3 regions of the Streptomyces sp. NPDC030799 genome follow, and region 3 is predicted to be linked to each of the others. Evidence: riboswitches for the same ligand, from Rfam matches in the RefSeq annotation. Region 3 holds a riboswitch; each other region holds the start of a gene.
What was found. Region 3 has a riboswitch for cyclic di-AMP ahead of ACZ41I_RS19995 (transglycosylase SLT domain-containing protein). Riboswitches for the same ligand answer to the same signal wherever they lie in the genome.

Region 1: another riboswitch for cyclic di-AMP. It lies ahead of ACZ41I_RS33595 (M23 family metallopeptidase); the one in region 3 lies ahead of ACZ41I_RS19995 (transglycosylase SLT domain-containing protein).
Region 2: another riboswitch for cyclic di-AMP. It lies ahead of ACZ41I_RS29935 (transglycosylase family protein); the one in region 3 lies ahead of ACZ41I_RS19995 (transglycosylase SLT domain-containing protein).

Annotation. Positions count from the first base shown of each region.
Region 1 is NZ_JBVIDS010000016.1:21,544-24,790, reverse strand. Features, by position in the region: gene ACZ41I_RS33605 (dihydrofolate reductase family protein) at 1-973, shown strand, start outside; tRNA gene ACZ41I_RS33600 (tRNA-Met) at 1,021-1,094, opposite strand; cyclic di-AMP (ydaO/yuaA leader) riboswitch at 1,395-1,541, shown strand; gene ACZ41I_RS33595 (M23 family metallopeptidase) at 1,551-2,579, shown strand; gene ACZ41I_RS33590 (aldo/keto reductase) at 2,648-3,247, shown strand, end outside.
Region 2 is NZ_JBVIDS010000013.1:96,437-99,683, forward strand. Features, by position in the region: gene eno (phosphopyruvate hydratase) at 1-470, opposite strand, end outside; gene ACZ41I_RS29935 (transglycosylase family protein) at 778-1,491, opposite strand; cyclic di-AMP (ydaO/yuaA leader) riboswitch at 1,496-1,669, opposite strand; gene ACZ41I_RS29940 (transglycosylase family protein) at 1,852-3,003, opposite strand; gene ACZ41I_RS29945 (cytochrome P450) at 3,154-3,247, opposite strand, start outside.
Region 3 is NZ_JBVIDS010000007.1:302,284-305,530, reverse strand. Features, by position in the region: gene ACZ41I_RS20005 (FAD-dependent oxidoreductase) at 1-90, shown strand, start outside; gene ACZ41I_RS20000 (HAD family hydrolase) at 266-1,078, shown strand; gene ACZ41I_RS19995 (transglycosylase SLT domain-containing protein) at 1,231-1,719, opposite strand; cyclic di-AMP (ydaO/yuaA leader) riboswitch at 1,723-1,898, opposite strand; gene ACZ41I_RS19990 (polyprenyl synthetase family protein) at 2,475-3,247, shown strand, end outside.

The sequences.
Region 1 (3,247 bases), on a different contig from region 3:
CGCCGACAACCCCCGGCTGCTGGTCAACTCCGCCGAGCGCCGCGCGGCCCGGGTGGCCGGGGGCAGGCCGGAGTACCCGCTGAAGGTGACCGTCACCGCCACCGGCGACCTCGATCCCGACGCCCACTTCTGGCACACCGGCGGGGACAAACTCGTCTACACGACCGACAAGGGCGCCGAACGGGCCGCACGCCTCCTCGGCGCCGCCGCCGGCATCGTCCCGCTCGGCCCCGACCTCGACTGGCACGCCCTGCTGGGTCATCTGCACGACGTGCGCGGCGTACGGCGCCTGATGGTCGAGGGCGGCGGCACGGTCCACACCCAGCTGCTCCAGCTGGGCCTCGCCGACGAGCTCCAGCTGGTCCTCGCGCCGCTGTTCGTCGGCGATCCGGCCGCCCCCCGCCTGTTCGGCCCGGGCGCCTACCAGCCCGGCCGGCTGCGCCTCACCGAGACCCGCCGCATCGAGGACGTGGTCCTCATGCGCTACGAGCCCACGGCCCCCGGCACCGGCCCGGCCCCCGTCGCCGCCGACCGGCACTGGCTGCGCACCGCCTGCGAGCTGGCCGCGCTGTGCCCGCCGTCGGAGACGGCGTTCAGCGTCGGCGCGGTCGTGGTCGCCGCCGACGGGACGGAGCTGGCCCGGGGCCATTCACGCGAGGGCGACGACCCCGTGGTCCACGCGGAGGAGGCGGCGCTGGCGAAGATCGACCCGGCGGATGCCCGGTTGGCCGGCGCAACGGTCTACAGCAGCCTGGAGCCCTGTGCCCGGCGGGCCTCGCGGCCCGCGCCCTGCGCCGAGCTGATTCTGCGGGCCGGGGTGCGCAGGGTGGTCACCGCGTGGCGTGAGCCGGACACGTTCGTCTCGGCGGCCGACGGCACGGGGGTCCTGGTCACGGCCGGTGCGCAGGTGGCCGTGGTGCCGGAGCTGGAGGCACTCGCCAAGGCGCCGAACAGGCATCTGCTGGGAGGCTGAAAACACCCGGGGCCGGAATCCACTGGATTCCGGCCCCGGGCCTTCAGTAGCGGGGACAGGATTTGAACCTGCGACCTCTGGGTTATGAGCCCAGCGAGCTACCGAGCTGCTCCACCCCGCGTCGTTGTGACTCCAGAGTACCCCATGCGCAGGGCGGCACGCACACCGGTATTCACGGCCCCCTCCCGCCAGGTCACCCACGGTGACTGGGCGACCGCCGTGCGCAGAACATCTGAGACACCATCAAAAACGCCGAGACTCCTGAACGCCGGACAACTCGCCCGCTTTGCGGCGCTCCTGACCGGTAAGTCCCCGCTCGAAATCGTTAATGATCAAGTCGAACGGCTTGGAAAGTAACCGGCAGGTCTATTAACGTTCGATAACGCAGCGCGGTCGTCCCAGCCGTCACAAGAGACGGCTCCGTGCGCACGCGCCGAATCCCGCGAGGGAACCGGGGAACCACCACCTTGGGGTGAATCGTGCGAATGCCGCAGTTGGTATACGCGCGTAGGAGACCTTCCTGCTCCGAACCCGTCAGCTAACCCGGTAGGCGGAGGAAGGAAAGGAGTGCGCCCGAGTGGCGTCCAACCGGCCTGCCCCAGAAGCCCCGTTCATGCCCGCGCCGGCCGAGCCCGAGACCTTCGGCTACGGCACCTACCGCGCCGAAGAGGGCCCCTGGGAGGAGTGGAACCCCACCGAGGACTCCGTCGCCCCGGTCCGCGGCCGGCACCGCGTCACCAAGCAGCGCGGCGGCTTCGCGCGCAGCTCCACCGTCCTCGGCGTCGGCGTGCTGGCCGCGGTCGGCGCGGGGGGCATGGCCAGCGCCAACACCGGCAAGCCGCCGGTCTCCATATCCCTGCCGGACCTGGACTCCGTCGGCCACCTCTTCGGCGACGACTCCTCCGACGCACCCCGGACGAACTCCACCGCGCTCAGCACCATGGGCGTGACCTCGGCCGACAGCAAGGACTCCGACGCGGGCGAGGCACTGCGCAACCGGATCATGGCCCAGGCCGAGCAGCAGCAGAGCAAGGCCGACAGCAAGGCCACCGCCGCCGCGCTCGCCGCCGCCGAGAAGCAGACCGCCGACGCCGCGGCCAAGGCGGAGCAGGAGGCCGCCGCCAAGGCCGCCGCCGCCAAGGAGAAGGCGGAGGCCGACGCCAAGAAGGCGGCCGAGGCCAAGCGCCTGGCCGAGCTGGCCAAGCAGTACCAGCTGCCCGTCGTCTCGTACACGATCACCGGCACCTTCGGCCAGCCCGGCGCCATGTGGTCCTCCGGCTACCACACCGGGCTCGACTTCGCCGCCCCCACCGGCACCCTCATCAAGGCCATCCACAGCGGCACGATCACCCAGGCCGGCTGGGCCGGTGCCTACGGCTACCGCACGGTCCTCACCCTGGACGACGGCACCGAGCTGTGGTTCTGCCACCAGTCCTCGATCAACGTCCGGGTCGGCCAGAAGGTCTCGACCGGTGAGGTCATCGGCCGCATCGGCGCCACCGGCAATGTCACCGGCCCGCACCTCCACCTGGAGGTCCACCCGAACGGCCAGGCCGCCGGCATCGACCCGGCGCCGTGGCTGCGGGACAAGGGGCTCACCCCCTGATCTCCTTTCGAGGGATTTCGGCGCCGGCGGTGGAATGCGATCATCCACCGCCGGCGTTGGCACAAGGCATGACTTCTCTGCGCAAGCTCGGTTCCTCCGACCTCAAGGTCTTCCCGCTCTCCCTGGGCGGCAACGTCTTCGGCTGGACCGCCGACGAGGAGACCTCCTTCGCCGTCCTCGACGCCTACGCCGCCGCGGGCGGCAACTTCATCGACACCGCCGACGCCTACTCCGCCTGGATCGAGGGCAACAAGGGCGGTGAGTCCGAGACGATCATCGGCAAGTGGGTCAAGGCCCGCGGCAACCGCGCCGACGTCGTCATCGCCACCAAGGTCAGCCAGCACCCCGAGTACCAGGGCCTGTCCGCGGCCAACATCAAGGCCGCCGCCGACGCCTCCCTGCGCCGCCTGGACACCGACCACATCGACCTCTACTACACGCACTTCGACCAGCCCGAGGTGCCGGTCGAGGAGATCATCGGCGCGCTGGACGAGCTGGTGAAGGCGGGCAAGGTCCGGTACATCGCCGCCTCGAACATCAGCCCCGAGCGGCTGCAGGCCTCCCTGGACTTCTCCGACCGCGAGGGCCTGGCCCGTTACGTCGCCCTCCAGCCGCACTACAACCTCGTCTCCCGCGACACCTACGAGGGCCCGCTGCAGGACCTGGCC
Region 2 (3,247 bases), on a different contig from region 3:
TGCGAGCCGCCATTGAGGATGTTCATCATCGGCACCGGCAGCAGGTGCGCGTTCGGGCCGCCCAGGTAGCGGAAGAGGGGGAGGTCGGAGGCCTCGGAGGCGGCGTGGGCGACGGCGAGGGAGACACCGAGGATGGCGTTGGCGCCGAGGGAGCCCTTGTTGTCGGTGGCGTCCAGGTCGAACATGGCCTGGTCGATCAGGCGCTGCTCGGTGGCGTCGTAGCCGACCAGCTCCGGGCCGATCTGCTCGATGACGGCGAGGACGGCCTTCTCGACGCCCTTGCCCTGGTAACGGTTGGGGTCACCGTCGCGCAGCTCGATGGCCTCGAAGGCGCCGGTCGAGGCGCCGGACGGGACGGCGGCACGACCCGTGCTGCCGTCGTCGAGGCCGACCTCGACCTCGACCGTGGGGTTGCCTCGGGAGTCCAGGATTTCCCGGGCTACGACGACGTCGATGGACGGCACGAGCATCTCCTTCTTGGATGTGACGCTGGAAGTGCGGGGCTTGCTGCCTTACGGCTGCGCCTTGCGACTAGAGCCTAACCGTCTCCGGGGGATCGGCCACCGACCGACCGTCCCGTGGACGGGGAGGACACGCAGACGGTACCCATTGTTCACGTGCGGAACAAAGGGTGGATGCAGAGGGCACACAGAAAAGGCGAGCGGCGCACGGAAAAGGCGGGGCGCAGAAAAGACCCCGCCCCGGCGCGTACGGGGGAACACGCGCCGGGGCGGGGAGCCCGTGGGGACGGGGGGCGGACCCGAAGGCCGCTGTCGCTTACTTCAGGTGCAGCTGCTGTCCCGGGTAGATGAGGTTGGCGTCCTCGACGATGTCCTTGTTCAGCTTGAACAGCTTCTGCCAGCCGCCGGCGACGTGGTGCTTCTCGGCGATGGTGCTGAGGGTGTCGCCCGTGACGACCTTGTACTCGCCGTCGCCCTTCTTGACCTTCTTGCCGGTCGGGGTGGTGACGGTCTTGCTCGCGGACGGGGCCGTGCGCTCGGCGGAGCGGGAGGCGGCCTGCTGGTCGGAGCGCGTGGTGGTGCTGGGCGCGGTGGTGTTCGAGGTGGTGCTGGGCGCGGTGGTCTTCGAGGTGGTGCTGGGCGCGGAGCCGTTGTAGGCGGCGCTCGACAGACCCGTGCCGCAGACCGGCCAGGCGCCCTTGCCCTGCGCGGCGAGGACCTTCTCGGCGACGGCTATCTGCTGCGCCTTGGTGGCCTGGTTGGCCTGCGGGGCGTAGGCGGTGCCGCCGTACGCGGCCCAGGTGGAGGCGGAGAACTGCAGACCGCCGTAGAAGCCGTTGCCGGTGTTGATGGACCAGTTGCCGCCCGACTCGCACTGGGCGACCGCGTCCCACTCGGAGGCGGTGGCGGCGGAGGCGTTGCCGGCCGCCATCAGCGGGGCGGCGACGGCGGCGCCGGTGACACCGGCGAGCGTGATGGCGCGGACGGCCTTGGACGGACGACGGTGCTTGCCCTTGCCGGAGAACAGCATGGATCGATCCCCTCACCGACGCCTGCGAGGTGAGCTGTCGGGTTCGGGCCGGTTGAGTTGCCCGGCCGCACGCTCGCTTGCGCGAGGTGCGGCTTCACCCCCAGCCGGTGCCGGCGTCAACCGCCGGGACCGGCACTTACCTTGGGTCCCCCGCTCCTGCCCACGGCGCTTGACGCGACGACTGTTCCCGGGCAACCGCTGGCAGGATTCGGCGTTGCGACTGCCGGGGCTCGTGGTGACGAGCGGTCCTGACCGTAGACACGTGATCGGGGGAATTTCAAAGACGATCAGGGCTTCTGAGACTCATCCCACACTTTCACCGAATCGGACATCACCGGCGAAACAGGGCGTCAACTGCCGCTACTTTGCACCCTTTTCGGAACCGACTTCCAGGGTCTGACCGGCGGTGATGTGGTTCGGGTCGGCGCCGATGACGCCCTTGTTCCCGTCGTAGAGCGCATGCCATCCGCCGTCGACGCCCAGGGAGTCGGCGATGGAGGCGAGGGTGTCCCCCTCGCGCACGGTATAGGTGTCCGCCGCACGGCCGGCATGGCGGCCGGAAGAGGGGGCGTTCTGACCGTTTGTCACGCTTTCGTCCGCACTGTCACCGCGGTGACGTCCGCCACTGCTGAGCGCGCCGGTGTCGACCAGACTCCAAGAACCGGCGGGCTGCTGGTAATTGTCCGATTCGTCGGTACCGGGGGTTGCCGTCGGCGAGCTGTCGCCGCCCTGCGAGTCGCCATTGCCGGACGAGCCGGGCGTGTCGGTCTTGTCGGACTTGGGGTTGCCGGTTCCGGTGGGGCCGCCGGTCGCGTCCGGGGTCTTCGTGGCGTGGTGGCTCTGGTGCGGAGACGGCGAGGCGCCGGAACCCGAGGGGGAGCCGGAGGAATCGGGGCCCGAGGAATCCGGACCGGAGGAGTCCGAACCGGAGGCGGAGTTGGCGCCCGAGTCGGTGCCCGAGCGAGAACCGGAACCGGATCCGGAGCCGGTCCCGGAGTTGGACGCGGACGAATCCGGCAGACCGGACGAGTCGGAGCTGCCGGCCGAGCCGGAGGTGTCACCCGGGCCACCGGTGTCACCCGACCCGCCGGTGTCGCCGGGGTTGCCGACGCCGGTGTCGACATCGACCGAACCGGAGTCGGAGGTCAGTCCGGAGAGCACGGCGCAGGTGGCCCACGGCCTGGTGCCCTGGTCGGCCAGGATCTTCTCGGCGACGGCTATCTGCTGCGAGCGGCTGGCCTGGTCGGCGCTGTCGGCGTACTGCGTGCCGCCGTACTTGCCCCAGTCGTCCAAGGAGATCTGCAGGCCGCCGTAGTAGCCGTTCCCGGTGTCCGCGCTCCAGGAACCGCCGCTCTCGCACTCGGCGACCTTGTCCCAGGTGGTGCCGTCGGCCGCGTTGGCACTCGCGGCGCCGAGCAGCGGGATCGCGATGGCCGAGCCGGTCACTCCGGCTGCGACGAGGAGGGCCGGAGCCTGGCGGGGGCGACGGTGACGACCGTTCCCGGAGAGCATGCGGAAGCCTTTCGTGCGACAGCAAGACCGGCGCGGCGCGCTGAAATCCTTCGCCACGCTGATGGGTGAACGTATCGGCAGACGATCACTTGTCACAAGTTAATGCCGCGCAGATCACGTGAAGATCACAAAGTTGAACGCCCTTCACGTTCAGCCTTCCGCTGCTGTGCCGGCCGCGGGGGTGAACTCGACCGGCAGGGTGCGCAGGCCGCGCATGATGAGCCCGCCGCGCCAGCGCAACTCC
Region 3 (3,247 bases):
TCGTCGTACGGCCCGGTGATGCGCTTCGTCTGCGGTACGGAGTTCGCCTCTCCGCGCCTGACGAAACACCTGGCGGCGGCCCACGGCTGAAGCCTCCGGGAAATCCGGCCCGGGTCCGTCACATCTCCCGCCCGCGAACCACCGTGTTCGATCGCAGCCACACCGCCATCGGGGGGCCGGCACACACCAGTTGGGGCTGGGCAGTACGTAAGTGCGCAGGACCACAAGGTGAGTCGGCGGGGTGAGGTATCCGTATTCTCTGATCATGGCAGCCTCCCCCGCGTACGCTCTGATCGCCACCGACCTGGACGGAACGCTGCTGCGCGGCGACGACACGGTCTCCGACCGGTCGCTCGCCGCGCTCGCGCGGGTGGCGCGGGCCGGTGTCCGGCATCTGGTGGTGACGGGCCGCCCGGCCCCGCGGGTACGGCCCCTGCTCGAGCAGCTCGGCTGCACGGGGCTCGCGGTGTGCGGACAGGGCGCGCAGGTCTACGACGCCGCGTCCGGTCGTCTGCTGTGGTCGGTCCGGCTGGACCGGGAGCTGGCCGAGACCGCGCTCGGCAAGATCGAGGCCGAGGTGGGGCAGGTCTACGCGGCCGTCGACCAGGACGGCGTCGACGGGCTCACGCTCATCGAGCCGGGCTATCTGATGCCGCACCCGACCCTGCCCGCGGTACGGGTCGGCCGGCGCGACGACCTGTGGTGCGAGCCCATCAGCAAGGTGCTGTTGCGCCATGCCGAGCTGTCCGACGACGAGTTGGCGTCGGTCGCGCGCGCGGTGGTCGGCTCGCTGGCGACGGTCACCATGTCGGGGCCGGGAACCGTGGAGCTGCAGCCGTCCGGGGTGACCAAGGCGACCGGCCTCGCGCTGGCCGCCGAGCGGCTCGGGATCGCCGCGGAGGAGGCCCTGGCGTTCGGCGACATGCCCAACGACATCCCGATGTTCGACTGGGCCGGACACGGGGTCGCCATGGCCAACGCGCACCCCGAACTCAAGGCGGTGGCCGACGAGATCACCCTGTCGAACGAGGACGACGGCATCGCCGTCGTCCTCGAAAGACTGTTTCCGACCGGCTGACCGGCACCGACCGACTGGCCGGCCCTTCAGTACGCGGCCGTCCGGCGCAGGCCCGGAGGATGCACGGCGGCCGCCCGGCACGCCCCCGTCGGTCAGGTGCGGGGGCGTGCCGGGCGGCCGGTGTCCGTCCCGCCTGCCGGCCGGCGGAGCTGTCAGTACGCGCCGAAGACGTTGTCGATCGACCCGTACCGCTTGGCCGCGTAGTTGCAGGCGGCGGTGATGTTCGCGACCGGGTCGTAGATGTTGAAGGAGGTTCCGGCCACGTGGTACGCGTTGAACGTCGGGTCGATGACCTGGAGCAGGCCCTTGGACGGGATGCCCTTGGCGGCGTTGGAGTCCCAGAGGTTGATGGCGTTGGGGTTGCCCGAGGACTCACGCATGATGTTGCGGTAGATGCCGTTGTAGCTGCCCGGGATGCCCTTCTGGGCCATGATCGCGAGGGACTCGCGGATCCAGCCGTCAAGGGTGTTCGGGTAACCGGCGGGGGTGGTGGAGACCGTGGTGGCGGCCGGGGTCGCGGCGGAGGCGCTGGTCGCCCCGATGAGCGGCAGGGCGAGGACGGCGGCACCGGTACCGGCGGCGGCGAGGGCGCGGACGATGCGGTTGTTCCGGGTACGGCGGTGCTGAGCGGCAGCAGGCATGGGGAAGTTCCTCTCCGGCGCCTGCGAGGTGAGCTGTCGGGTTCGGGCGGGGAGGTGCCCGACCGTGCCCGGGAAGGCACGGCTTCACCCCTAGCCGTTCCGGTGCGACGTGTGCCGTCCGGCCCGGCGACTTACCTGGGTCCCCCGCTCCTGCCATACGGATGAGTCCGTGGATGGTTATGCGGGCGGTGGCAGGATTCGGCGTCCGCCCGACGGCCCGGAACGTATGCGAGAGCACATGTCGGAAACAAGTACCGGATTCACACAACGTCCTATTTGACCTTGATCTATGCCCTATGAGGCGCTTGATCCTTTGCGGTTGCCAACCCTCAACTCGCCAGCGGGCCAAGGGGAGAAGGCGAGGTCGACGGGGATGGGGTGCCGACGGGTGCTCGTGACCCAACTCACGAAATAGCAAAAGGCTTCAAGTCGGACATGGGGGATTCAGGTGGGTCGACTGGATGGCGGAACCCGCGACCTGGCGCCCGTCGTTGTCCCGGGAGAGGAAGGTGCAGGCGTTACTCCGCTCGCCTCTCGTCTCGCGACAAAGCGGACAGATTCCCGTTAAGTCGATAAATATACGTTCATATCGCTTGATCAAAAGCATCCCGGACATGACCCGATACCTCCCAGGCTGGACCGGTGGGCGCTATCGGTGATCGAAAGAGGACCGGATACGCTGACTTGAGTGATGGCAGCGACCTATCGACAAACCGTGTAATCGCCAGCAGACACCAGCAGACAGGAGACCCCTCGTGACCGTCGTCGGGCCGTTCGGGCTGAGCGTGCGGGACCAGGCTCTGGAAGCCGATGTCCAGGCCGGATTGACGGCTGTCGAGGAAGGCTTGCTCGAGGCCACCAAGAGCGAGGTCCCGTTCATCACGGAGGCCGCGCAGCACCTCGTACGGGCCGGCGGGAAGCGGTTCCGGCCGCTGCTCGTGATGCTCGCGGCCCAGTTCGGCGACCCCTACGCGCCGGGCATCGTGCCGTCGGCCGTGGTCGTGGAGCTGACCCACCTCGCCACGCTGTACCACGACGACGTCATGGACGAGGCGGCCGTACGGCGTGGCGTGGACAGCGCCAACACCCGCTGGGGCAACTCGGTGGCGGTCCTCACCGGCGACTTCCTCTTCGCCCGGGCCTCCCAGATCCTCGCCGACCTCGGCCCCGAGGCCGTCCGGGTGCAGGCCCTCGCGTTCGAGCGGCTGGTCACGGGCCAGATCCTGGAGACCGCCGGCCCCGCGGACGGCCGTGACCCGGTCGAGCACTACCTGGACGTGCTCGGCGGCAAGACCGGCTCGCTGGTGGCGGTGTCGTGCCGGTTCGGCGCGATGATGTCCGGCGCCGACGAGACGGTCGTCGACGTGCTCACCCAGTACGGCGAGCGGCTCGGCGTCGCCTTCCAGCTCGCCGACGACGTCCTGGACATCGCCTCCGACTCGCACGAGTCCGGCAAGACCCCCGGCACCGACCTGCGCGAGGGCATTCCTACGCTGCCCGTGCTGCGGCTGCGCGAGCGGGCGGCCCG